3 regions of the Aurantimonas sp. NFXS3 genome follow, and region 1 is predicted to be linked to each of the others. Evidence: riboswitches for the same ligand, from Rfam matches in the RefSeq annotation. Region 1 holds a riboswitch; each other region holds the start of a gene.
The links. A riboswitch is a leader RNA that binds a small molecule or an ion and turns the genes downstream of it on or off. The one in region 1 is predicted to bind thiamine pyrophosphate.
Positions count from the first base shown of each region.

Region 2: linked by a shared signal. The riboswitch ahead of thiO (glycine oxidase ThiO) and the one ahead of thiD (bifunctional hydroxymethylpyrimidine kinase/phosphomethylpyrimidine kinase) in region 1 are both predicted to bind thiamine pyrophosphate.
Region 3: linked by a shared signal. The riboswitch ahead of thiC (phosphomethylpyrimidine synthase ThiC) and the one ahead of thiD (bifunctional hydroxymethylpyrimidine kinase/phosphomethylpyrimidine kinase) in region 1 are both predicted to bind thiamine pyrophosphate.

Region 1 covers NZ_JAGDDZ010000002.1:781,517-789,427, forward strand. The annotation lists gene treS (maltose alpha-D-glucosyltransferase) at 1-2,260, shown strand, start outside; gene glgB (1,4-alpha-glucan branching protein GlgB) at 2,257-4,485, shown strand; TPP riboswitch at 4,570-4,668, shown strand; gene thiD (bifunctional hydroxymethylpyrimidine kinase/phosphomethylpyrimidine kinase) at 4,712-5,524, shown strand; gene J3367_RS08905 (GGDEF domain-containing protein) at 5,538-6,725, opposite strand; gene J3367_RS08910 (transglutaminase family protein) at 6,818-7,714, opposite strand; gene J3367_RS08915 (circularly permuted type 2 ATP-grasp protein) at 7,711-7,911, opposite strand, start outside.
Region 2 covers NZ_JAGDDZ010000002.1:556,038-563,948, forward strand. The annotation lists gene J3367_RS07735 (hypothetical protein) at 1-94, opposite strand, end outside; gene J3367_RS07740 (LysR substrate-binding domain-containing protein) at 201-1,094, shown strand; gene J3367_RS07745 (DUF2937 family protein) at 1,220-1,732, shown strand; TPP riboswitch at 1,793-1,918, shown strand; gene thiO (glycine oxidase ThiO) at 2,069-3,046, shown strand; gene thiS (sulfur carrier protein ThiS) at 3,043-3,240, shown strand; gene J3367_RS07760 (thiazole synthase) at 3,285-4,082, shown strand; gene J3367_RS07765 (thiamine phosphate synthase) at 4,142-4,750, shown strand; gene fabI (enoyl-ACP reductase FabI) at 4,778-5,623, opposite strand; gene fabB (beta-ketoacyl-ACP synthase I) at 5,637-6,854, opposite strand; gene fabA (3-hydroxyacyl-[acyl-carrier-protein] dehydratase FabA) at 6,892-7,422, opposite strand; gene J3367_RS07785 (hypothetical protein) at 7,675-7,911, shown strand, end outside.
Region 3 covers NZ_JAGDDZ010000004.1:295,322-303,232, reverse strand. The annotation lists gene J3367_RS13700 (succinate dehydrogenase iron-sulfur subunit) at 1-116, shown strand, start outside; gene J3367_RS13695 (cell wall hydrolase) at 229-1,074, shown strand; gene J3367_RS13690 (alkaline phosphatase D family protein) at 1,252-2,709, shown strand; gene J3367_RS13685 (septal ring lytic transglycosylase RlpA family protein) at 2,931-3,320, shown strand; TPP riboswitch at 3,632-3,759, shown strand; gene thiC (phosphomethylpyrimidine synthase ThiC) at 3,881-5,689, shown strand; gene J3367_RS13675 (hypothetical protein) at 5,797-5,973, shown strand; gene J3367_RS13670 (polysaccharide deacetylase family protein) at 6,049-6,831, shown strand; gene J3367_RS13665 (hypothetical protein) at 6,828-7,673, shown strand; gene J3367_RS13660 (adenylate/guanylate cyclase domain-containing protein) at 7,678-7,911, opposite strand, start outside.

The DNA of each region.
Region 1 (7,911 bases):
TCTCGGCATCCGCCGCCGGCTCGCCCCGCTGATGGGCAATGATCGCCGCAAGGTCGAGCTTCTCAATGCGCTGCTGATGTCGATGCCCGGCACGCCGACCGTCTATTACGGCGACGAGATCGGCATGGGCGACAACTACTATCTCGGTGATCGCGACGGCGTGCGCACGCCGATGCAGTGGTCGGCCGACCGCAATGGCGGGTTCTCCCGCTCCGATCCGCAGCGGCTCTATCTGCCGGTGATCCAGGACCCGGTCTATGGCTACCAGGCCGTCAATGTCGAGGCGCAGTCGAACAATCCGGCCTCACAGCTCAACTGGATGCGGCGCCTGATCCAGGTCCGCCGCACCAAGGAAGCCTTCGGCCGCGGCACGGTGAAGTTCCTCTATCCATCGAACCGCAAGATTCTCGCCTATCTGCGCGAATATGGCGACGAGCGCATCCTGTGCGTCGCCAATCTCTCCTCCTCGGCGCAGGCGGTCGAGCTGGAACTCGCCGATTTCGCCGGCGCCATGCCGGTGGAGATGCTCGGCCTGTCGACCTTCCCGCAGATTGGCACGGGCACCTACATGCTGACCCTGCCGGCCTTCGGCTTTTTCTGGTTCGACCTCGCCGCGACCGCGACAAGGGCGCCCGAGCCGACGCCGCTGCCCGCCTTCTCGACCCTGGTCGTCTCCGGCGACCTGAAGGGCACGATCAATGCGCGCAATCAGCATGAACTGGAATCGGTGCTGCCGGAATTCGTCGGCGGCCAGCGCTGGTTCGCCGCCAAGGCCGAGGGCCAGCGCAGCGTCTCGCTGGAAGTGCTCGGACCGCCGACGCCGAACTCCCGCCGCCATCTCTTCAACGAGATCGTCGTGGAGGCCGAGGACGGCCAGCACCGCTACTTCATGCCGCTCAGCGCCAAATGGGGCGAAGAGAATCTTAGCTCGCAAGCCCCGCTGCTGCCCTACACCCTGACCAAGATCCGGCAGGGCCCGCGCATCGGTGCCGTCGTCGACGGCACGCGGGACCCGGATCTCGCCAAGCTCGTGGTCTCGCTGATCGCGGCCGGTGTCGATATCGATCTGGGCGGTGCGTCCCTGCACGTTGCCGCGTCCGAGACCGAGCACGACGGGCTGGCGCGGGCCCTGCTCGTCGAGCCGGAACAGATCCATGCGATCGCCGGCGAGCAGTCCAACACCTCCGTCCTTGTCGGGGACGAGGCGATTCTGAAGTTCTATCGCCGCCTGCGCGACGGCGTGCAGCCGGAACTCGAGATCACCCGTTTCCTCACCGAGAAGACCGATTTCGAGGCGGCGCCCGCGCTGCTCGGCTCGATCGAACTGGTGCGCGAGGATGGCAGCCGCACGGCGATCGCGGCGCTGTTCGAGCAGGTCCGCAACCAGGGCGACGCCTGGACCGTCGTCACCGATGCGCTGGCGCGCTATCTGCGCGATCACGCCTATTCCAACGAGCCGGCCACGGAAGACGGTGCCGAGATCGCGCCGATGAGCGATCTCAAGCTCGCCATCCAGATCGATGTCGGCGACGTGCTGGGCACGCGGACCGGCGAGATGCACGCGGCGCTGGCGACGGTCACCGGCGATCCGGCCTTCGATCCGGAGCCGATCGACACGGCTTCGCTGGCGGAGATGCTGGCCGAAGCCAAGCGCGAGGCGACGGATGCGCTGACCGTGCTGCGCCGCATGCGCGACAATGCCGGTGACGGCATCGGCCTGGACGTCGATCGCCTGCTCGGGGCCGAGAAGGACATCCTGACCTGGTTCGACGGCTTCATGAAGCTGACGGTCAATTCGCACCGCACCCGGATCCACGGCGACTACCATCTGGGCCAGGTTCTGGTGGCCAAGAACGACGTGGCGATCCTCGATTTCGAGGGCGAGCCGGGCCGCGATCTGGAAGAGCGACGGCGCAAATCCTCGCCGCTGCGGGACGTGGCCGGCATGATCCGTTCCTTCGACTACGCCGCCTTCTCCGCTCGTGACAAGGCGGGCCCCGCCGACGAGGGCACCGTCGAGCGGCTGCGCGAAATGGCCGAGAGCTGGCGCGACGAGGTCACCGAGACCTTCCTTGCGCGCTGGAGCGAGGCTTCCGGCATGTCGCTTGCCGACCCGGCGACCGGGCAGTTGCTGGATCTCTTCGTGCTCCAGAAGGCTTTCTATGAACTGCGCTACGAAGCGACGATGCGCCCCGCATGGCTGTCGATCCCGCTGCGGGGAATCGTGGCGCTCCTCGAGAAACGACAGGTTTTGAAATGACGCTGACGAGTTCCTCATCGCGCGGAGCGGCCGCTTCGACCGACCATCGCGCCGACGCGCATCAGATCGATGCCATCGGCCGCGGCATCCACGGCGATCCCTTCGGCGTGCTTGGGCCGCGCAAGGCCGACGGCGGCACCATTGTGCGCGTCTTCCGGCCGGGCGCCGAGACGGCCGCGGTCGTGGACAGGACGGGCAAGCTCCTGGGCGAGCTGGAAGCGGGCGGTGCCGACGGCTTCCATTCCGGCTACGTGTCCGGCCTGAAACCGGACGACGCCTATCGCCTGCAGTTCACGCATGGCGGCGAACGCTGGCAGGAAGAGGACACCTATCGCTTCGGCACGGTGCTGGGCGAGCAGGACGTCTATCTCCTGGCGGAAGGCAATCACTACCGCCTCTATGAAAAGCTCGGCGCCCATCCGACCGTCATGGACGGCGTCGAGGGCACGGCTTTCGCGGTGCTGGCGCCGGCCGCCCGGCGCGTGTCCGTGGTCGGCAATTTCAATTCCTGGGATGGCCGCCGCCATGTCATGCGCAAGCGCCACGAGTGCGGCGTGTGGGAATTGTTCATCCCCGCCGTCGGGCGCGGCGAGGTCTACAAATACGAGATCATCGGCGCCGACGGAAACCTTTTGCCGCTGAAGACCGATCCGGTCGGCTTCCTTCAGGAGATGGCGCCGTCGACCGGCTCCATCGTCGACGGTCTCGTCGAGCACGAATGGAAGGACGACGAGTTCCAGGCCCATGCGGCCGACTGGCAGGATCGCGAGAAGCCAATCTCGATCTACGAGGTGCATCTGGGGTCCTGGCGGCGGGGTCCCGACAACGCCTATCTCGACTATGACGAACTGGCCGCCGAGCTCGTACCCTATGTGCGCGACATGGGCTTCACCCATGTCGAGTTGCTGCCGGTTTCCGAGCATCCCTTCTACGGGTCCTGGGGCTACCAGCCGATCGGCCTCTACGCGCCGACCTCGCGCTTCGGATCGCCCGCGGGCTTCGCACGCCTCGTCGATGCGCTGCATCAGGCCGGCATCGGGGTGCTCCTCGACTGGGTTCCGGGGCATTTCCCGACAGACACCCATGGCCTCGGCCAGTTCGACGGCACCGCGCTGTACGAGCATCCCGATCCGCGTCGCGGCTTCCACAAGGACTGGAACACGCTGATCTACGATTACGGCCGGCCGGAAGTGGAGAACTTCCTGGTCGCCAACGGCCTCTACTGGCTCGACCGCTTCCACATTGACGGCCTGCGCGTCGATGCGGTCGCCTCGATGCTGTATCTCGACTATTCGCGCGAGCACGGCGAATGGGAGCCCAACATCCATGGCGGGCGCGAGAATCTCGAGGCCATGGCGTTCCTCAAGGACACCAACGAGCGGGTCGGCGAGTACTATCCCAAGGCGACCACCCATGCCGAGGAATCGACCGCCTTCCCGGACGTGTCACGCCCGACCTTCGCCGGCGGCCTCGGCTTCCACTTCAAGTGGAACATGGGCTGGATGCACGACACCCTGCATTACATGCAGGAAGACCCGATCAACCGGCGCTACCACCACCACCACATGACCTTCGGCATGGTCTACGCCTATTCGGAGAACTTCGTCCTGCCGCTGAGCCATGACGAGGTGGTCTACGGAAAGGGCTCGCTGCTCGGCAAGATGCCGGGCGACGAGTGGCAGAAATTCGCCAATCTGCGCGCCTATTTCGGCTTCATGTGGACCCATCCCGGCAAGAAGCTGATCTTCATGGGCGGCGAGTTCGGCCAGGTCGGCGAGTGGAACCACGACCGCTCCCTCGACTGGCATCTCCTGGAGCAGCCCGGTCACGAGGGCATGCGCCGCCTCGTGCGCGATCTCAACACCATGTATCGCGAGATCCCGGCGCTCTACGAACTCGACTGCGATCCGGCCGGCTTCGAATGGGTCGACACGTCGAATGTCGAGCAGAGCGTCATCGCTTTCATGCGCAAGGACCGCGCGGGCAACCCGGTGCTGATCGTGTCGAACTTCACGCCGGTGCCGCGCCATGAATACCGCATCGGCGTGCCGCTGCCCGGCCGCTGGGTCGAGCGCCTGAACACCGATTCGGAGATCTACGGCGGCTCCAATGTCGGCAATATGGGCGGCAAGGACGCCGAGGAGGTGTCGGTGCACGGCCGGCCCTACTCGATTCCCCTGTCGCTGCCGCCGCTCGGCACCATCGTCCTCGTGCAGGAAGGCTGAGCCGCCGGAAGGCTGGACGGCGGCCGGTCGCCGCCGTCCCGTCGCGGACGCTGCTGACATGAGGGCGGCGACCGCGTAGAACCGAATGCGTGACGGGGGCGCCCGCCGGAAACGGCGGGCTGAGATGCACCCTTCGAACCTGACCCGGATAATGCCGGCGGAGGGAGTCGCGGCGGGGTCTCTCACATGCTCCGTCGGGCCCGTCGTCGGCCAGGAGCCGACCGCGATGCCAAGCCAGTCCACCATCCGCAATGTTCTCTCGATCGCCGGCTCGGACCCCTCCGGCGGGGCCGGCATCCAGGCCGATCTGAAGACCTTCGCGGCGAACGGCGTCTACGGCATGGCCGTGATCACCGCGCTGACCGCCCAGAACACGCGGGGCGTCAGCGGCGTCGAACTGGTCTCGCCCGACTTCGTCACCCGCCAGATCGATGCGGTCTTCGCCGATATCCGCGTCGATGCGGTGAAGATCGGCATGATCGCCACGGCCGAAATCGCCCATGCTGTCGCCGATGCGCTGAAGCGGCACCAGGCGCGGAACGTCGTTCTCGACCCGGTCATGGTCGCGAAGGGCGGCGATCGCCTGCTGGCCGAGGAGGCCGTGGCGGCATTACGCAGCGAACTCGTACCCCTTGCCGACATGATCACGCCGAACCTGCCGGAAGCCGCCGTGCTGCTCGATGTTGCGGAAGCCACCGACCGGGACGAAATGGAGGCGACCGCGACCCGCCTGCAGGCGCTGGGCTGCGGCTCGGCGCTGTTGAAGGGCGGCCATCTGAGCGGCGACGACAGCCCGGATCTGCTGGTGACGGCAACGCAGCGCGAATGGTTCGAGGGCGTGCGCCTCCAAACCCGCAACACCCATGGCACCGGCTGCACCCTGTCCTCGGCGCTGGCGGCGCAGCTCGCGCTGACCGGCGACGCGTTCGCGGCGGTGAGGGTCGCCAAGGCCTATGTCGCGGGCGCCATCGGCGCGGCGGACCGGCTGGGCGTCGGATCGGGGCACGGTCCGACGCACCATTTCCACCGTCACTGGTAGCCGGGCGCTTGGCTCAGGTGGCCTGCAGCAGGGCGTCGTCCGCGGGCGGTCCATCCACCGGGGCGTCTACCACGACGGCCTCGACGCGGTCGCGGCCCATGGATTTCGCCCGGTAGAGCGCCTGGTCGGCGGCAGTGAGCAGGCCGTTCAGGTCGCGGTTCGCCTCGTTGGTGGCCACGCCGGCACTGACGGTGGCCGCGATCGACCGGCCGCCGACCGTGCGGGCCTGGTTGGCAAATCCGCGCACGATCGCCCTTGCGATGACCGCCGGCTCGTGCTTGTCGCGTCGCCGGACGAGGGCGGCGAACTCCTCGCCCCCGAGACGGGCGAAGACGTCGGTCGGACGCAGATGGTCGGCGGTGCTGTCGACGAACAGCTTGATGACCTCGTCGCCGCAGCCGTGCCCGTGATCGTCGTTGATCTTCTTGAAGCGGTCGAGATCGAACAGCAGCAGGGCGACGTCGCCGGCATCGGCGTCGTTGAGAAGCGCGGTCGCCTTGGTCGTGAAGGCCCGGCGGTTGTCGATGCCGGTCAGGAAGTCGGTTTCCGACAGGCGGCGAAGAGACTGCTCATGCCGCCCGCGCACCATGGCAATGACGAGATAGGTGCTCACGCCGATCATCAGGATGGCCTGGGTCATCACCAGCGTGAACAGGAAGCCGGTCATCAATTGCTGGTCAGCTATGGCGGCTGGCAGGCCAACCAGCACCACGCGCAGGGCGCAGAACAGACCATGGGCACCGAAGGCCGCGCTGAGGATCAGCGCCGGCCCGCTGCGGGCCGTCGGGTTGAGCAGGGTCAGCGCGATGGCCAGCGAATAGAAGGCGGCGATGGTCGAGATCACGGCGACCCGGGCCTCGATGCTCTCTGCCGCCGGGGACAGCCCGTAGAACAGCAGCCAGACGACCGGCCCGGCATACCACCAGAGGCTGGTTTTCACATCGCAGAACCGGGCGAAGCCGACATAGAGCAGCGCATAGCCTGCGAGCAGCAGCGCATTGGCCCCGCCGATGGCCACCGCATAGAATTCGAACACCCGCAGCGGCGCCGTGGCCGCAGCCAGCGCGATCAGGCCCATGCCGGCGCTCCAGTACAGCAGCGCCGTCTCGCGCAGATTCCGCCACTCGACCAGATGGCAGAGGCTGGCGCTGAGACAGAGCGCGCTCAGGACAAGGAGCATCGTGGGGGTATGGATCTGCATGTGCCCGCGAAAAACGAAGATGACGTAGGGATACTAGCGCGAAAGATGTCGACGCTTCGTTACGACTTGCAACGATGAGTCCGCAATAAGTCTCAGTCGCTCGCGGCGGTGGCGCCTTCCAGCGGGACCACGTCGACGGCATGCGAGGTCTGCTGGTGGCCCGCGGTCACAACGACACCCGCGATTGGGGCGACATCGTCATAGTCACGGCCCATGGCCACGATGATGTGGCCCCGTTCCACCGCGACGCCGTTGGTCGGGTCGAACCCGACCCAGCCGGCATCCGGGCCGAGCCACGCGGCGGCCCAGGCATGCATGGAATCGGCGCCTTCGAGGCGCGGCTGCCCCGGCGGCGGCTCGGTGCGCAGGAAGCCGCTGACATAGGCCGCGGGAATGCCGGCGCCGCGCAGGCCCGCCACCATCACATGAGCAAAGTCCTGGCAGACGCCGCGGCGGCGCGCAAAGGCTTCGGCGATGCCGGTGCGCACGTCCGTCGCGCCGGGCTCGTAGGCGAAGTCGTCCTGGATGCGCCGCGCCAGCGCGAGGACGCCGGGTCCCGCCTGCGGCGACTCGTCGAGGCTCGAAGCGGCATAGGCGGTGATGTCGCCGGCCGGCACGATGCGGCGACTGCGGCCGAGAAAATGGATCGGCGACAGCGCGTCGCTGCCGCGCCAGGTGATCGCGGCGTCGGCGATGGCATCGGCCGTCGGCGTTGCCGCTAGGTCCACCGGTGCGCGGTCGACCCGCACGCGGGCGCGCATATCGACCGCCAGTTCGCCATGCGGTCGGCGGAACGCCACGTCCTCGACCGGATTGCCGAAGAAATCATGCTCGTGATGATGCTCGTCGGGATCGGGCGAGACGGCGACCGTCGAGGTGAGGACGCGCTGGCCGCTGTCGTCGCGGGGCCGCACATAGAGGAGATGGCGGGCATCGGCGACGGCGGAGGGATAGGCGCAGCCGATCTGCAGGCGGATGTCGTAGATCATTCCGGGCCGCCCCCGTCGGTCGGGGTGGCCGGGCCGGCCATCAGATAGCGGCGTCCGATCAGGTCCGACAAAAGGCCGAGATCGCCGGCGACACGTTCGAGGAAGGCGGTGTCCACTTCCGCCGCCTCGGCGGTTTCCAGCCGGACCTTGAGGCGCGCCACACGGCGAAACAGCATGTCCGGCGTCTCGCCGGACTT
Region 2 (7,911 bases), 230 kb from region 1:
CCGTCCAGTTATGCAGCCAGCCGACAAGGCCGGGCTGACTGTGGTGTGCTTCGTCGAGCCGGATGGGCTGGGGCAGGGCCGAATGATGCAGCATGAGAACCTCCAATTGCCGATAGACAAAATGTGAGGGTTTCTCATTGATGAGACAAACGAGAAGGAGTAAGCCTAGCGGCAAGTTTCGCTAACAGGAGGCTCCGCCTGTGCTGACGCCCACTCTGCCCAATCTCGACATGGACCTCGCCCGCACGATGGTGGCGATTGCCGACACCGGCAATTTCTCGCGCGCCGCCGAGCGGGTGCATCGCAGCGCGTCGGCGATCAGCCTTCAGGTGAAGAAGCTGGAAGACATGGTCGGCCGCGACCTGTTCCGCCGCGATGCGCGCAGCGTGGCGCTGACCGCCGATGGCGAGATCTTCCTCGGCTATGCCCGTCGCCTTTTGAAGCTGAACGACGAGGCCTTCTCGCGCTTCCTGTCGCCCTGCTGCGAGGGTAGCGTGCGGTTGGGCGTGCCCAACGACAATGGCGTGGTCGCCATGCCGGAAATCCTCCGGCGCTTCGCGCGGACCCATCCCAAGGTCGAGGTGGAGGTGCGGCTGGACCGCACCGAGGAATTGCGGCGGCGCTGCTGGTCCGGGGAGCTCGATCTCGCCGTGTACAGTCACGACGAACGCCTCGACGGGCCGGACTACATCCATTCCGAGCCGCTGGTCTGGGTGGGGGCGCGCGGCGGGCTCGCCGTCGCCGAGACGCCGCTGCCGCTCGCCCTTGCAGATGCCGGCTGCGCCTGGCGCGGCATGGCGCTGGCGGCGCTGGACGCTCGCGATATCGACTATCGCGTCGCCTATACCAGCGAGTTCTGCACCGGCCAGCTTGCGGCCGTCGCCGCCGACCTCGCCATCGCGCCGCTGCCGATCAGCGTCGTGTCGGACGACATCGTGCAGCTGGGCGCCGAACGCGGCCTGCCGCCGCTGGGCAATTACCGCATGACGCTGGCCCGCCGCGACGGCGCCGGCCCGGTCGCCGATGCGCTGGCCGCCCATGTGACCGCCAGCTTCTGCGCCATCGCCGAACGCGGCACCCGCCTGTTCGCCTGACGGACGCGGGGACTGGTATGATCAGGCAGCAGGCGTATCGTGGCCGGGGGCGCGTCGTCTGACGCGAGGCCGGCGATCGTCTGTGCGACCGGTGCGCCGGAGAAGCCTTGAGGGAGGATGAGGGAATGCCGGGGCTGATCATCCGCGTCGTGGCGGCGCTGTTTCTCGGGCTCGTCTCCAGCCAGTCGCTGGAATTCACCCAGCAATATCTGCAGCGTCTCGGCGGCGCCGTCGACGAATTGCGCAAGGTCGTGGAGCGTTTCGACGCCAGCGCGGCGGCCTCCGACCTGTCGCGCAGCGAGGCGGTGGCGCGGTTGCGCGAGAACCGCGACGCCTTCGTCGCGCGCCAGGGGGCGGATGCCGAACAGACCATTGCCCGCTATGACGCGGTGGAGCGGCGCTATCGCAGCGTTGCCGAATCGGCGCCCCTGTTCCGGCCCTTCGTCGCGGCGGGCGATCCGGACTGGGAGATCGCCGAGCGCGCCGCCGCCGACTATCGCCCGGCCCTGCCGATCACCGTCGAGGGATTGCTCCTGGCCGTTGCGGGTTTCGCCCTCGGCTGGGCGATCGGGGCCGGCGGCCATGGCGCCGCGCGCATGCGCCGGCGTCGCCGCGAGCGTCGGCTGGCGTCGAGCTGAGCCGGCGCGCGCGATCTTGGCGCGGCGGCGTTGACAGGGCCGCCCGGGAAGCACAGATTCCGTCCATCCAAGGGGAGTTCCGGCAGGGAACTGAGAGGCCATCGGCCGCCGAAAGGCGTGAGCGCGTGGCGACCCTTCGAACCTGATCCGGTTGAGACCGGCGGAGGGATGGAATGCGGGGGCCCTTGGCCTGCGGCTCACCGCAGGCGAGCGCCGCGCCGCCGATCTTTCCCCTGTCCATCAGCCGGATCTCCGAGACGCGTCGAGGAGGATCGAGACAATGGCCGACCGGGCCGCCTGTTTGCACCCCGCCTGCCGCATCGGCGGGGCCTGACCATGCGGGTTGCCGTCATCGGGGCCGGCGTTGCCGGGCTCGTCACCGCGCTGGAACTCGCCAAGCGGGGCGCCGACGTCGCGCTGTACGAGGCCGCACCGGAACTGGGCGTGGCCGCGGCGTCGTGGCTGGCCGGCGGCATGCTGGCGCCGCGCTGCGAGGCCGAGAGCGCCGATCCGGCCATCGTCGCGCCGGGTCTGGCGGGGATCGACTGGTGGTCGCGGCATGTGCCGGACGTCGCGCGCCACGGTACGCTGGTGCTGGCGCCTTGGCGCGACCGCGCGGACCTTGCCCGCTTCGCCCGCCGCACGCGCGGCCACAAGCGGCTCGACGCCGAGCGGATCGCGGCGCTGGAGCCCGATCTCGCCGGCCGCTTCGCCGAGGGCCTGTTCTTTGCCGAGGAAGCCCATCTCGATCCGCGCCGGACGCTGGAGGCGCTGGCCGAACGGCTGCGCGAACGCGGCGTCACGCTGCATTTCGGCCGGCGCGTCACGGCCGCCGATCTCGACCATGATCGCATCGTCGATGCGCGCGGCATCGCGGCACGACCGGAGCTGCCGCGGCTGCGCGCGGTGCGCGGCGAGATGGTGTTGCTGCGCACAAGGGAGGTGTCGCTGGCGCGGCCGGTGCGGCTCCTGCATCCGCGCTCGCCGATCTATGTCGTGCCGCGCGCGGACGGGCTGTTCATGGTGGGGGCGACCATGCTGGAAAGCGACGACGATCGCGGCATCACCCTGCGCGGCACCGTCGAGCTGCTCAACGCCGCCTATGCGCTGCATCCGGCCTTTGCCGAGGCGGAGCTGGTGGAGACCGGCGCCGGCCTGCGGCCCTCCTATGCCGACAATCTGCCAAAGGTGACGCGGAACGGCCGGGTGGTCAGCCTGAACGGGCTGTACCGCCACGGCTTCCTGCTGTCGCCGGCCATGGCGGCGGAGGCCGCCGCCGAAATCTTCGCAGAGACGCTGAAGGACGCATCATGAGAATTTCCGTCAATGGCGAGGAGCGCAGCGTCGAGGCCGCCACCCTCGACCGGGCGCTCATCGAACTGGGTTACGAGGGCGCCGTGGTCGCCACGGCCCTGAACCGCGACTTCGTGCCGAAGGCCGAACGCGGGACGGTGCGCCTCGCCGAAGGCGACGCCATCGAGATCATCGCCCCGATGAAGGGAGGCTGAGCATGGACACGATCGACACCGACACGGCGAACGCCGTGACCGGCATGGACATCTATGGCCGCCGCATCGCCTCGCGGCTGATGCTCGGCACCTCGCTCTATCCCTCGCCGCAGATGATGACCGACGCGATCAAGGCCTCCGGGGCCGGCATCGTCACCGTCTCGCTGCGCCGTGAATCCGGCGAGGCGCGGGCCGGCCAGGCCTTCTGGGAGCTGATCCAAGGCCTCGGCCTCGACATCCTGCCCAACACGGCCGGCTGCCATACGGCCCGCGAGGCGGCGACGACGGCGCAGATGGCCCGCGAGATCTTCGGCACGGACTGGATCAAGCTGGAGGTGGTGCGCGATGCCGAGACGCTGCAGCCCGACGTGTTCGGCTTGGTGGAGGCGGCCCGCATCCTGACCGGCGAGGGCTTCAAGGTGTTGCCCTATACGGTGGAGGATCTGTCGGTGGCCGACCGGCTGGTCGAGGCCGGCTGCCGGGTGCTGATGCCCTGGGGCGCGCCGATCGGCTCGGGGCTCGGGCTGAACAATCGCTACGGCCTGCGCCAGCTGCGAGCGCATTTTCCCGACGTGACGCTGGTGGTCGATGCCGGGCTCGGCCTGCCGTCGCAGGCGGCCGCCGCCATGGAGCTCGGCTATGACGGCGTGCTCCTGAACACGGCGGTCGCCAAGGCCGGCGACCCGGTGGCGATGGCGCGGGGCTTTGCCCTGGCGGTCGAGGCCGGCCGGCTGGCCTTCGAGGCGGACCCGATGGCGCCGCGCGACATGGCCGCGCCCTCGACCCCGATGCTGGGGCAGGCGATGCTCGGTGATGTCGGCGGACCGGGAGGTTCGCGATGAGCCGGGCGGAGGGACATTGGAGTGGGGAGCGCGGTGCCGAGGAGCGGCCGGGGACGGGGCTGCGGCTCGATCCGTTCTACCTGATCGTCGACGATGCCGAGATGGCGGAGCGGCTGGTGCCGGTCGGGGTGAAGCTCCTGCAATTGCGCGCCAAGGACATGGACGCGGCGAGACTGCGGCAGGAAATCCGCCGCACGCGCGATGTCTGCGCCGCCCATGGCTGCCTGCTGGTGATCAATGATTTCTGGCGTCTGGCGATCGAGGAGGGCTGCGATGTCGTCCATCTGGGGCAGGAGGACCTGGCCGCGGCGGACCGGGTCGCGATCAAAGCTGCCGGCCTGAAGCTCGGCATCAGCACCCATGACAGCGCCGAGCTCGCCGTGGCGCTGGCCGCCGAGCCGGATTACGTCGCGCTGGGGCCGGTCTGGCAGACCAAGCTGAAGGTGATGAAATGGGCACCGCAGACGCCCGAGCGTCTCGGCGTCTGGCGCCAGCGTATCGGCGATCTGCCGCTGGTGGCGATCGGCGGCATCACCGTGGAGCGGCTGCCGCAGGTCTTCGCGCAGGGCGCCGACAGCGCCGCGGTGGTCACGGACGTGACACGGGCCGCGGATCCGGAGGCGCGGGCGCGCGAATGGCTCGCGGCGACTGCGCCCTACCGGCGATAGGCTTTGAGGCTGTGAGCGGGAGGGCGGCTACTTGCCGCCGCTCTCGTCCTCGCCCTCGACCACCGCCTTGCGGTGTTCCTGGGCCTTCAGCTCTTCGAGCGAGGGCATCGACATGATGTTGTAGCCCGAATCCACATAGTGGATCTCGCCGGTGACGCCGTTCGACAGCTCCGACATCAGGTAGAGCACCGCGCCGCCGACTTCCTCGATCGAGGTGTTGCGGCGCATCGGCGCGTTGCGGCGCTGGAAGTTGAACATCAGCCGCGCGTCGGAGACGCCGGCGCCGGCCAGCGTGCGCACCGGTCCGGCCGAGACGCTGTTCACCCGGATGTTGCGCGGCCCGAAATCGGCGGCGAGATAGCGCACCGAGGCTTCGAGCGCGGCCTTGGCGACGCCCATGACATTGTAGTTCGGCATGACCCGCACGGCGCCGCCGTAGCTCATGGTCACCATGGAGCCGCCATTGGTCATGATCTCCGCCGCGCGCTTGGCGACCTCCGTGAAGGAGAAGCAGGAGATCAGCATGGTGCGGGTGAAGTTCTCCCGCGTCGTGTCGGCGTAGAGGCCCTTCAGCTCGCTCTTGTCGGAGAACGCGATGGCGTGGAGGACGAAGTCGATCGTGCCCCATTCTTCCTTCAGCGTCGCGAAGACCTGGTCGAGCGATTCGGTGTCCTCGACATCGCAGGGAATGACCAGCTTGCTGCCGATCTCCTCGGCAAGCGGGCGCACGCGCCGTCCGAAGGCCTCGCCCTGATAGGTCAGCGCGATCTCCGCGCCCTGGGCCGCCAGCGCCTTGGCGGCGCCCCATGCGATGGAATTGTGGTTCGCGACGCCCATGATGAGCCCGCGTTTGCCTTTCATCAGATCGGTCATGTGCCCTTCAACCTCAATCCGTCACGCGTTGGAAGGCGAGGCAGGCATTGGTGCCACCGAAGCCGAAGGAATTCGACAGGACCCGGTCGATCTTCGCATCGTCGACCCGCTCGCGCAGGATCGGCATGCCCTCGAACTCGGGATCGAGTTCGTCGATATGGGCGCTTTTGGCGAGGAAGCCGTGCTTCATCATCAGGAGCGAGTAGATCGCCTCGTGCACGCCGGTGGCGCCCTGGCTGTGGCCGGTCAGCGACTTGGTGCCGGAGATCGGCGGGATGTTGTCGCCGAAGACCTCGCGGATCGCCTGGACCTCCATGCGGTCGCCGACCGGGGTCGAGGTGGCATGGGGGTTGATGTAGTCGATCGGGCCGTCGAGATGGCCGATCGCCTGGCGCATGCAGCGCACCGCGCCCTCGCCGGACGGGGCGACCATGTCGGCGCCGTCGGAGGTGGCGCCGTAGCCGACCAGCTCGGCGACGATGTTGGCGCCGCGCGCCTTGGCCCGCTCGTATTCCTCCAGCACCAGGACACCAGCGCCGCCAGCGATGACGAAGCCGTCGCGGGCGTTGTCATAGGCGCGCGAGGCGATCTCCGGGCGGTCGTTGAAGTCCGAGGACAGGGCGCCCATCGCGTCGAACAGCACCGACAGGGTCCAGTGCAGATCCTCGCAGCCGCCGGCGAACATCACATCCTGCTTGCCCATCTGGATGGTCTCGTAGGCATTGCCGATGCAATGGCTCGAGGTCGAGCAGGCCGACGAGATCGAGTAGTTGACGCCCTTGATCTTGAACCAGGTGGCCAGCGTCGCCGAGGCGGTGGAGGACATCGCCTTCGGCACGGCCGTCGGTCCGATGCGCTTCGGGCCCTTTTCGCGGGCGGTCTCGGCCGCCTGGACGATGGTCTGGGTCGAGGCGCCCCCCGAGCCCATGATGATGCCGGTGCGCTCGTTGGAGATGTCGGCGGCCTCGAGGCCCGCATCGGCGATCGCCTGGTCCATGGCGATGTGGTTCCAGGCCGTGCCGCCGCCATGGAAGCGCATGGCGCGCCGGTCGAGAATGGTCGTGGGGTCCAGCGTCGGCTTGCCGTGGACGTGGCTGCGGAACCCCAGTTCCTTGTATTCCTCGGCAAAGCTGATGCCCGAGCGCGCATCCCTCAGAGAGGCGGTCACCTCGTCGACATTGTTGCCGATCGAGGACACGATCCCCATACCCGTCACGACGACCCGCTTCATCGTCCGCTCCTTCCAGATTCCAGGATCCGCGCCGTCATCAGACGGCGGCCTGAGCCGCTTCCTCGTCGGTGAACAGGCCAACGCGCAGATCGCTGGCCTTGTAGATGACCTCGCCATCGGCCTTCATCCAGCCATTGGCGATGCCGAGCTTCAGGCGCGAGCGCATCACGCGGCGGAACTCCACGCCGTATTCGACCAGCTTGACCTTCGGCGTCACCTGGCCGCTGAACTTGACCTCGCCGACGCCGAGCGCCCGGCCGCGGCCGGGTTCGCCCAGCCAGCCGAGATAGAAGCCGGTAAGCTGCCACAGCGCATCGAGGCCGAGGCAGCCCGGCATCACCGGATCGCCTTCGAAATGGCAATCGAAGAACCACAGGTCCGGGTTCACGTCGAACTCGGCCCGGATGATGCCCTTGCCGTTCTCGCCGCCCGTCTCGTCGACCTCGGTAATGCGGTTGAACATCAGCATCGGCGGCAGCGGCAATTGCGCATTGCCGGCGCCGAACAACTGGCCATGACCGCAGGCGATGAGGTCGTCGTAATCGTAGGAGGTCTTCTTCGTCGCCATGATCGCTTGTGTCCGCCCTGTTCTCCCGACCCTGCCATGGGCCCTTGTCGGCTGCGCCCATACCACGCCACCCGCACAGGTGAAACCGTTTGGCTGGGCCCGGCGTATCCGGCGCGCCAGGATGGCGACCGGCAATCGCCGTCCTCGCCAGCCTATCTGTGGTACATGGCGCGCAATTTCGATAGCACCGGGCGAAGGAAGCCGCCTCAGCGCGCACCGTGACCGCCGCCCTCGACAGGATGCAGCACCGCCTTGACCGCCGTTTTCACCCCTTCGCGCTGCAGCGCTCTCGCCCTGTGGGGTGCCGCCGCGCTGCTGCTCGCCGCGGCCGCGCCGGCCCTTGGACAGTCCTGGCGCAGCGACGGCGCGGTCGCGGGCTTCACGGCGGGGTCGGGATTTACCGGGCTGACCTTCCGCTGCGCGAGTGCCGGCCGCGTGACGATGCGTTTTTCCGGCTTTCCGGGACGGCTGCAGGCGGGCCAGCCCCAT
Region 3 (7,911 bases), on a different contig from region 1:
TCAAGCTCTATCGCTGCCACACCATCATGAACTGCACCCAGTCCTGCCCGAAGGGACTGAACCCGGCCAAGGCGATCGCCGAGATCCGCAAGATGATGATCGAACGCCGGGTCTGACCCGGCGGCAGGCGCGGCGATTCGGCAACACCGGCTGGCGGAATCGCCTGCCGGTGTGATTCCCGCACACGCCGCCCCGTTTGCCGACACATTTCGTGACCACGACAGCGCCATGAGCACGTTGTCGATCCGCGGCCGTCTGCCGGCCCTTGCCACCCTTCTGTCCGCTGCCGTCCTGTCCGGCTGTGTCGGCGCACCGGAGATCGAGGAGGTGGTGTCACCCCTCAGCTACGGTCCGAGCCAGGAATGCCTCGCCCGGGCGATGTTCTTCGAATCCAATCGCTCCAGCCGCGAGGGCATGCTCGCCGTCGGCACCGTGGTGATGAACCGCGTCGGCTCGCCGAGCTATCCCGATTCCGTCTGCGACGTGGTCGCCCAGCCCAAGCAGTTCGCGCCCGGCGTGATGACCCGCGACATGGGGGCCGGCAAGGAACTGGCGATGCAGACCGCCCATGAGGTCCTGTCGGGCAAGCGCCACGCCGCCGTCGGCGATGCCAAGTTCTTCCACACGGCGGGCCTGAGCTTCGGCTACGGCAACATGCACTACAAGGTCATTGCCGGCGGCAACGCCTTCTACCAGAAGATCTCGCGCGACCAGCGCAGTGCCGGCTTCCGCATGGCGTCCCAGGCGGAGGTCCGCAAGAATGGCGCCGCCGCGGCCATCGACGAGGTTCGCACCGCCGCCGTTGCGCCGAGCCCCGAACGGGACACGTCGGCCCCGGCCGGGCTGGCGACGGCCACCGCCATGGCGCCGCGCAAGACTACCGGTGACGAGGCCAATCCCTTCCTGACGCTCTGGCAGGGCCTGACCGAACAGCCGGCCCGCGCCGACAGCGGCAAGGGCGGACGCGTTCGTGCGGCGGAGGCCGCCGCGCCGACCCCGGATGTCGCCGATACGGCCACGCTCGACGCCCGCATGCAGGCCTTGCCTGGCGTCCAGACCACCACCGCCGACTGAGTTCGGCCGGCGCGGGGCTCCGCGAAAGCCGCAATCCCCGTTGGTTCTGCCGGCGTCCGATCGTCCGGCCCGCGTGATGGCGGCATTGCGGTCGGCATGGCAGCCATGGCTTCCTATATGGCGGGGCGAGACCGAAGCCGGGACGGGCATCGGTCACAGCCAAGCCGGCAGGAGCCGATGACCGAGACCGTTTCCGCCGCCAATCCGCTTCCGGACCGGATCGGCCCGATCCTCTATGCACGCGGCGGCGATGGCCGGCGCGACCATCTCGCTGCGATCCTCGTCCTGGACGAGGCGGCCGCGGCGCCCGACCTGTTTGCCGCGGGCGAGGCGATGCAGCCGATTGCGCTGGCCACGAGGTTCGGCCGCACGGTCTGGCGCTACGATTTCTCGCTGCCGGCCGGCACCACCAGTTCCTACCGCATCGACGAGACGGACTATGCCGTCGTCAGCCCCGACGGCGGCGCGGCGCGCATCGCCTATGTCTCCTGCAACGGCCAGGAGAACGGGGATCTTACGCGCGACATCGCCGAGCGCGACGCCATGTGGACCCGGCTCACCGCCGAGCACGACCGCGCTCCGTTCTCCCTGATGCTGCAGGGCGGCGACCAGCTCTATGCCGACGACGTCCTCGCCTGTCATCCGGATGTACAGCGCTGGACCAGCCTGAAGCCCGACGAGCGCGGGACCGTACCGCTGACCGAGGAGGCCCGCGCGGCGATCCGGCGCTTCTATTTCGAGCGCTATCTGATCAGCTTCGCCCGGCCCGCCATGGGGGCGATGTCGGCCCATGTGCCGTCCGTGTCGATGTGGGACGACCACGACATCATCGACGGCTGGGGCAGCCATCCGGCGGCGCTCCTGGACAGTCCCGTCGGGCGCGGCCTGTTCGAGGCGGCGCGCGAGATGTTCCTGATCTTCCAGCTGGCGGCGGATGAGGCCGACCTGCCGGCGATCGCGCTGGACCGGCAGGCGCGCAGCCTGGGCGTCGCGGTGCGCTATCCGGGCCTGACGATCCTCGCGCCGGACCTGCGCAGTGAACGCCGCCCCGACCGGGTGATGGGGCCGGTCGGATGGAAGAGCTTCGAAACGGCCTTGGAGACGACGCCGGAGCCGGACCGGATCGTGCTGATGTCCAGCGTGCCGGTGCTCGGGCCGCGGCTGAGCTGGGCCGAGCTCGTCGCCGGCATCGTACCGCGGGTCGCCAAGCTGTCCGACGATCTGCGCGACCAGTGGCAGAGCCGGGCGCATCGGCGCGAATGGATCCGCTGCCTGCAATGCCTGGCCGATCGCGCCGAGCGGGCCGTCGGCGGGCTCGTGGTCGTCTCCGGCGAAATCCATCTGGCGACGCGCGGCGAGATGCGGCTTCTGAACGGGAGTGTGATGCACCAGCTCGTCGCGTCCGGCATTTCCCACCCCGCGCCCGGGCCGGCCTATCCGTTTGCGCTCGGCCTTCTCGCCCGTGTCGGCGAGAGCCCACTGCGCGGCCGGAAGATCCGCTTGCGGCCGCTGCCGTCGCGCCGCGCGACCTATACGAGCGAGCGCAACTACCTCGTCCTGTCGCAGGACGGCATGGACTGGCAGGCCGAATGGGAACTCGAAGACAGCGGCCGGACCCCGAAGCTGGCGGTCTGACCGGTTAAGGCGTCACCGGCGCGAATGCGACATGGCTGTCGCATTCAGTACAGGGCTCGGACGGAAATTCTTCGTTTGGGCTCAGGACGATACGCCAGGGCCCGAAAAGTTCCGCTGTCGTAGAAAGACCCTATTGCTGCCAGAGTCCGTCCTTTTTCTCGTCACAGGAATTGACGAAGGAGGCGGCGTCGCAAACGTCGCATCTCAAGGACATGCCAAGAATGAAGTTTCTGCCGAAGGCCGCTCTCGCGGCTGCGCTTTTCGCCGGAACGATGGTCGGTTCGTACTCCGTCGCAATCACTCCGGTCGTAGCCGAAACGAAGTCCGCGGCCTCGGGTTCCGCCTCTTATTACGGAAAGCGCTTTCATGGTCGCCGCACGGCGAACGGCGAAAGCTTCAACATGAACTCCATGACGGCGGCTCACAAGACGCTGCCCTTCGGCACCAAGGTGCGCGTCACCAACCGTCGCAACGGCAAGTCCGTCGTCGTGCGCATCAACGACCGCGGCCCGTATCATGGCGGCCGGATCATCGACCTGTCGCGCGCCGCGGCCTCGAAGATCGGCATGATCCATTCGGGCACCGCCAAGGTCAGCCTCGACATCCTCTAGGGTCTCGGCTTTGCCGACCGCATGACGGGGCGCTGGCCGCCCGCATGTGACACCATCTCGTCCGACGGCGCCGCTTGCGCCGCGGACCGCCCGCGACACGCATCGCGGGTCTGGCTCGGGCTTTGCCCCTGACCGCCTCCCGGTCGTCCCGGCCCGCGGCGCATCGCCTGCGTCGCCGCCGCGATGTCCCGATCGGCCGCTGCCGGTCCTGCTTCCTGTCTTCCCGTTCCCTGCCTCTTCCTGTGACGTGCCGATCTTCGGTAACGACCGCTGCAACCGCTGTTGACACCCCCACGGGGACTGCTACCGTCCGCTCGTCCAAGGGGAGTTCCGGCAAGGAACTGAGAGGCCGACGGCCGCCGATCATCGGCGAAGCGCGCGGCGACCCTACGAACCTGATCCAGTTCATACTGGCGTAGGGATGGGAAAGCCGCCGACCTCTCCGGCCCGCAATGCGGGCCATGCCCTCAACGACAGGGGCGATCCGACAGGCCGACGAGAGTTTTCGATCACCGAAAGCAGAACTGGATCTCCGACGCGAGCGCGACTGGAGAACCAAGATGAATGCCGTGACACCCACCGTCACCGCCGGCCCGCTGCCGGCATCCCGCAAGATCTACCTGGCCGGAACGGCCTTTCCCGACATCCGCGTGCCGATGCGCGCAATCACCGTGCATCCGACCGCGGGCGAGCCCGACGTCATCGTCTACGATCCGTCCGGCCCCTATACCGACAGCCAGGTCGAGACCGACATTGCCAAGGGACTGCCGCGCATCCGCGAGAGCTGGATCGCGGCCCGCGGCGACACCGAATTCTACGAGGGCCGCGCGGTGCAGCCCGAGGACAACGGCAATCTGCCGGCCGAGAAGCTGACGCCGGAATTTCCGGTTCGCAACGCACCGCGCCGGGCGACGGGCGGGCGCGCCGTGACCCAGTACGAATATGCCCGCGCCGGCATCGTCACCGCCGAGATGGAGTTCGTCGCGATCCGCGAGAATCTCGGCCGGGCCGAGGCAAAGCGGGCCCTGGAGCGCGACGGCGAGCCGTATTCGGCGGCGATCCCGGATTTCATTACCCCGGAATGGGTGCGCGACGAGGTCGCCTCCGGCCGCGCCATCATCCCGGCCAACATCAACCATCCGGAAGTCGAGCCGATGGCGATCGGCCGCAACTTCCTGGTCAAGATCAACGCCAATATCGGCAATTCCGCCGTCACCTCCTCGATGGCCGAGGAGGTGGAGAAGATGGTCTGGGCGATCCGCTGGGGCGCCGACACGGTGATGGACCTGTCCACCGGCCGCAACATCCACAACATCCGCGACTGGATCATCCGCAACGCGCCGGTGCCGATCGGCACGGTGCCGATCTACCAGGCGCTGGAAAAGGTGAACGGCATCGCCGAGGACCTCACCTGGGAGGTCTTCCGCGACACGCTGATCGAGCAGGCCGAGCAGGGCGTCGACTATTTTACCATCCATGCCGGGGTGCGGCTGTCCCATATTCCGCTGACGGTGGACCGCACGACGGGCATCGTGTCGCGCGGCGGCTCGATCATGGCGAAGTGGTGCCTGCATCACCACCGAGAGAGCTTTCTCTACGAGCATTTCGAGGAGATCGCCGATATCTGCCGGGCCTATGACGTGTCCTTCTCCATGGGGGACGGCCTGCGCCCCGGCTCGATCGCCGATGCCAACGACGCGGCACAGTTCGCCGAGCTCGACACGCTGGGCAAGCTCACGAAGATCGCCTGGGCCAAGGGCTGCCAGGTGATGATCGAGGGGCCGGGCCATGTGCCGATGCACAAGGTGAAGGAGAATGTCGATCGCCAGATGCGGGTCTGCGGCGAAGCGCCGTTCTACACGCTCGGACCCTTGGTCACCGATATCGCGCCGGGCTACGACCACATCACCTCGGGCATCGGCGCGGCGATGATCGGCTGGTTCGGCACGGCGATGCTCTGCTACGTCACGCCGAAAGAGCATCTGGGCCTGCCGGACCGCGACGACGTGAAGGTCGGCGTCGTCACCTACAAGATCGCGGCCCATGCCGCAGATCTCGCCAAGGGCCACCCGGCTGCGCAGCTGCGCGACGACGCGCTGAGCCGGGCGCGCTTCGAGTTTCGCTGGGAGGACCAGTTCAACCTCTCCCTCGACCCGGAGACGGCGCGCTCCTTCCACGACCAGACGCTGCCCAAGGAGGCGCACAAGGTGGCGCATTTCTGCTCCATGTGCGGCCCGAAATTCTGCTCCATGAAGATCTCCCACGACATCCGCGCCGAGGCGCAGAAGGAGGGCATGGAGAAGATGGCGCAGAAATATCGCGAGGGCGGCGATCTCTACATGCCTGCCGGCGACGTGCCGGCCGAGTAGGGCGCAGCGAAGCGGAGGCGGCGGTGTGCTGCCGCCTCCCGTGTCCCCAGTGGAACGGGGCGGGCACGCTGGTGGTTAGGCGTTCGACTGCATCAGGAGAACGCACGATGGCCGATCCGAAGGCCCCCAGACACGACCAAAAGCCCGCCGATGGCGGCGTCCTCGACAATGCGCTGCAGCGCACCGACAATTCCTTTGCCGGCAAAGAGCCCGACGAGCGGCTGATCGGCACCGATGTTCCGGACGACGAACAGGACGCCGAGGAAGACGAAGAAAGAGACTGACCGTCTCTTGCTCTGGCCGATCGGTCGCGCCGCGCAGCAATTGCCCGGACGCCCGATCGCCGCTAAAGCCGCGCCATGCGGAACGCTGACGACCTTCTGAGCGAACTCGACGCTTGGCACGATGCCGGCCGGCGGATCGACATGTGGTGGCGGGACGACGATGCGATTGCCGCGACGCCGGCGCTCGAGGCGCTGGTCGCCGCCGCGCACCGCCATGCCGCACCGCTGGCGCTGGCGGTCATTCCCGCGGGGCTGACGGACAGCCTGGTCGCCCATCGGGGCGATCCGCTCCTGACCGTCCTCCAGCATGGCCACGCCCACAGGAACCACGCCGCGCCCGGCGGACGCGCCGTGGAATGCGGCGGCGACCGGCCTTTGGCGGAGGTGCTGGGTGAGTTCGACGAGGGGCGCAGCCGCTTGGCGGCGGCATTCGGCGACCGGCTCGTGCCGGTGATGGTGCCGCCCTGGAACCGCATCGAGCCGGCGGTGGCCGAGGCATTGCCGGCCATGGGCTATGCCGGCATCTCGGTATTCGGGCCGCGCCAGACCGCCTCGCCGCAGGCGGATTGCCGCCATGTGAACGCCCATCTCGATCTTCTCACCTGGAAGGGCGGTGCCCGTTTCGCCGGGCACGACAAGCTGGTCCGGCTGGCCGCCGAGCGCCTTGCCGACCGGCGGCTCGGGCACAGCGATCCGGCCGAGCCCTTCGGCATCCTTACCCACCATCTCGACCACGACGCCGAGACCTGGGCCTTTCTCGACGAATTGCTGGCCCTTTTCGCCGCCCATCCGGCGGTCCGATGGCGCGACGCGGGGGCACTGTTCGCCGGCGCCATGACGGACGAACTCGTCCGATGAGCGCGATCGTGCGACCGGCGCGAGCCGGCGACATCGCTGCGGTGGTCGAACTCCTGCACACCCACATGAACGCCAGGATCCCCCGCGAGCGCTGGGCCCGGCTGCTCGACTATCCCTGGCGACCGGAGGGTGTCGAGCGCGGCTGGCTGGTGGAGGATGGCGAGCATGTCGTCGGCTTCATGGGCACGATCTACAGCGACCGCGTGATCGGCGGCCAGTTGCGGCGCTTCTGCGATCTGTCCTCCTGGTATCTCCTCGCCGATTATCGCGGCGACGGGACCGGCGACGATCTGCTGCGCTCGGGCACGGCGCAGCCCGGCGTCACCTACCAGACCATGACCGCCCGCCGGGCCACCGGCCGCAAGATCCGGGCACTGGGCTTTTCGGTGCTCGACGACAGCCGCAGCCTGTTCCGGCCGAGCGGGGCGCCGGGGCGCCTGCCGGTGCTGCGGGATGCGGCGGCGATCCGCGAGCGGCTCGATCCGGCGCAGCGGGTTGTCCTCGACGCCCATGCCGGCTTCGACCTGCACCATGCCTTCGTCGGCGACAGCTGGCTGGTCTGGCAGCGCAAGCTGAAGGGTGAGGCAATCGCCTATCACGAGATCCTGCATGCCAGCGATCCGGCGTTCCTGTCGGCGCATGCGCAGGGTATTGCCGATGTCATCGTGACCGGCGAGCGCGGCGTTCTCGCCATCGACACGCGCTTCATGACGCCGGGCGACGATCAAGGCACGGTGGAAACGATCAGGCTGCCGCGCTGGTACCGCCCGGCGGATGTCGCGCCCCGCGACGTCGACCATCTGCATTCGGAGGTGATCCTCCTCGACCAGAAGCTGCCCTGAGCGCTCAGGCGAAGGCGACGAGGTCGAGCGGGGCGTCCACACCCTGCACCTGCCGGCGGTCGAGGCGGGTCAGGCTGGAGGCAGCGGGCGGGCGAAACCCCTGCGCCTGCGCCATGTCGAGGCTGGCCTGGGTGGTCAGGGCAAGGGTCTGCTCGACCTTGTTGTGCTTTTCCAGCTTGGCGGCGAGGTTCACCGGATCGCCGATCACAGTGTATTCGAGCCGGTGCTCGTCGCCGAG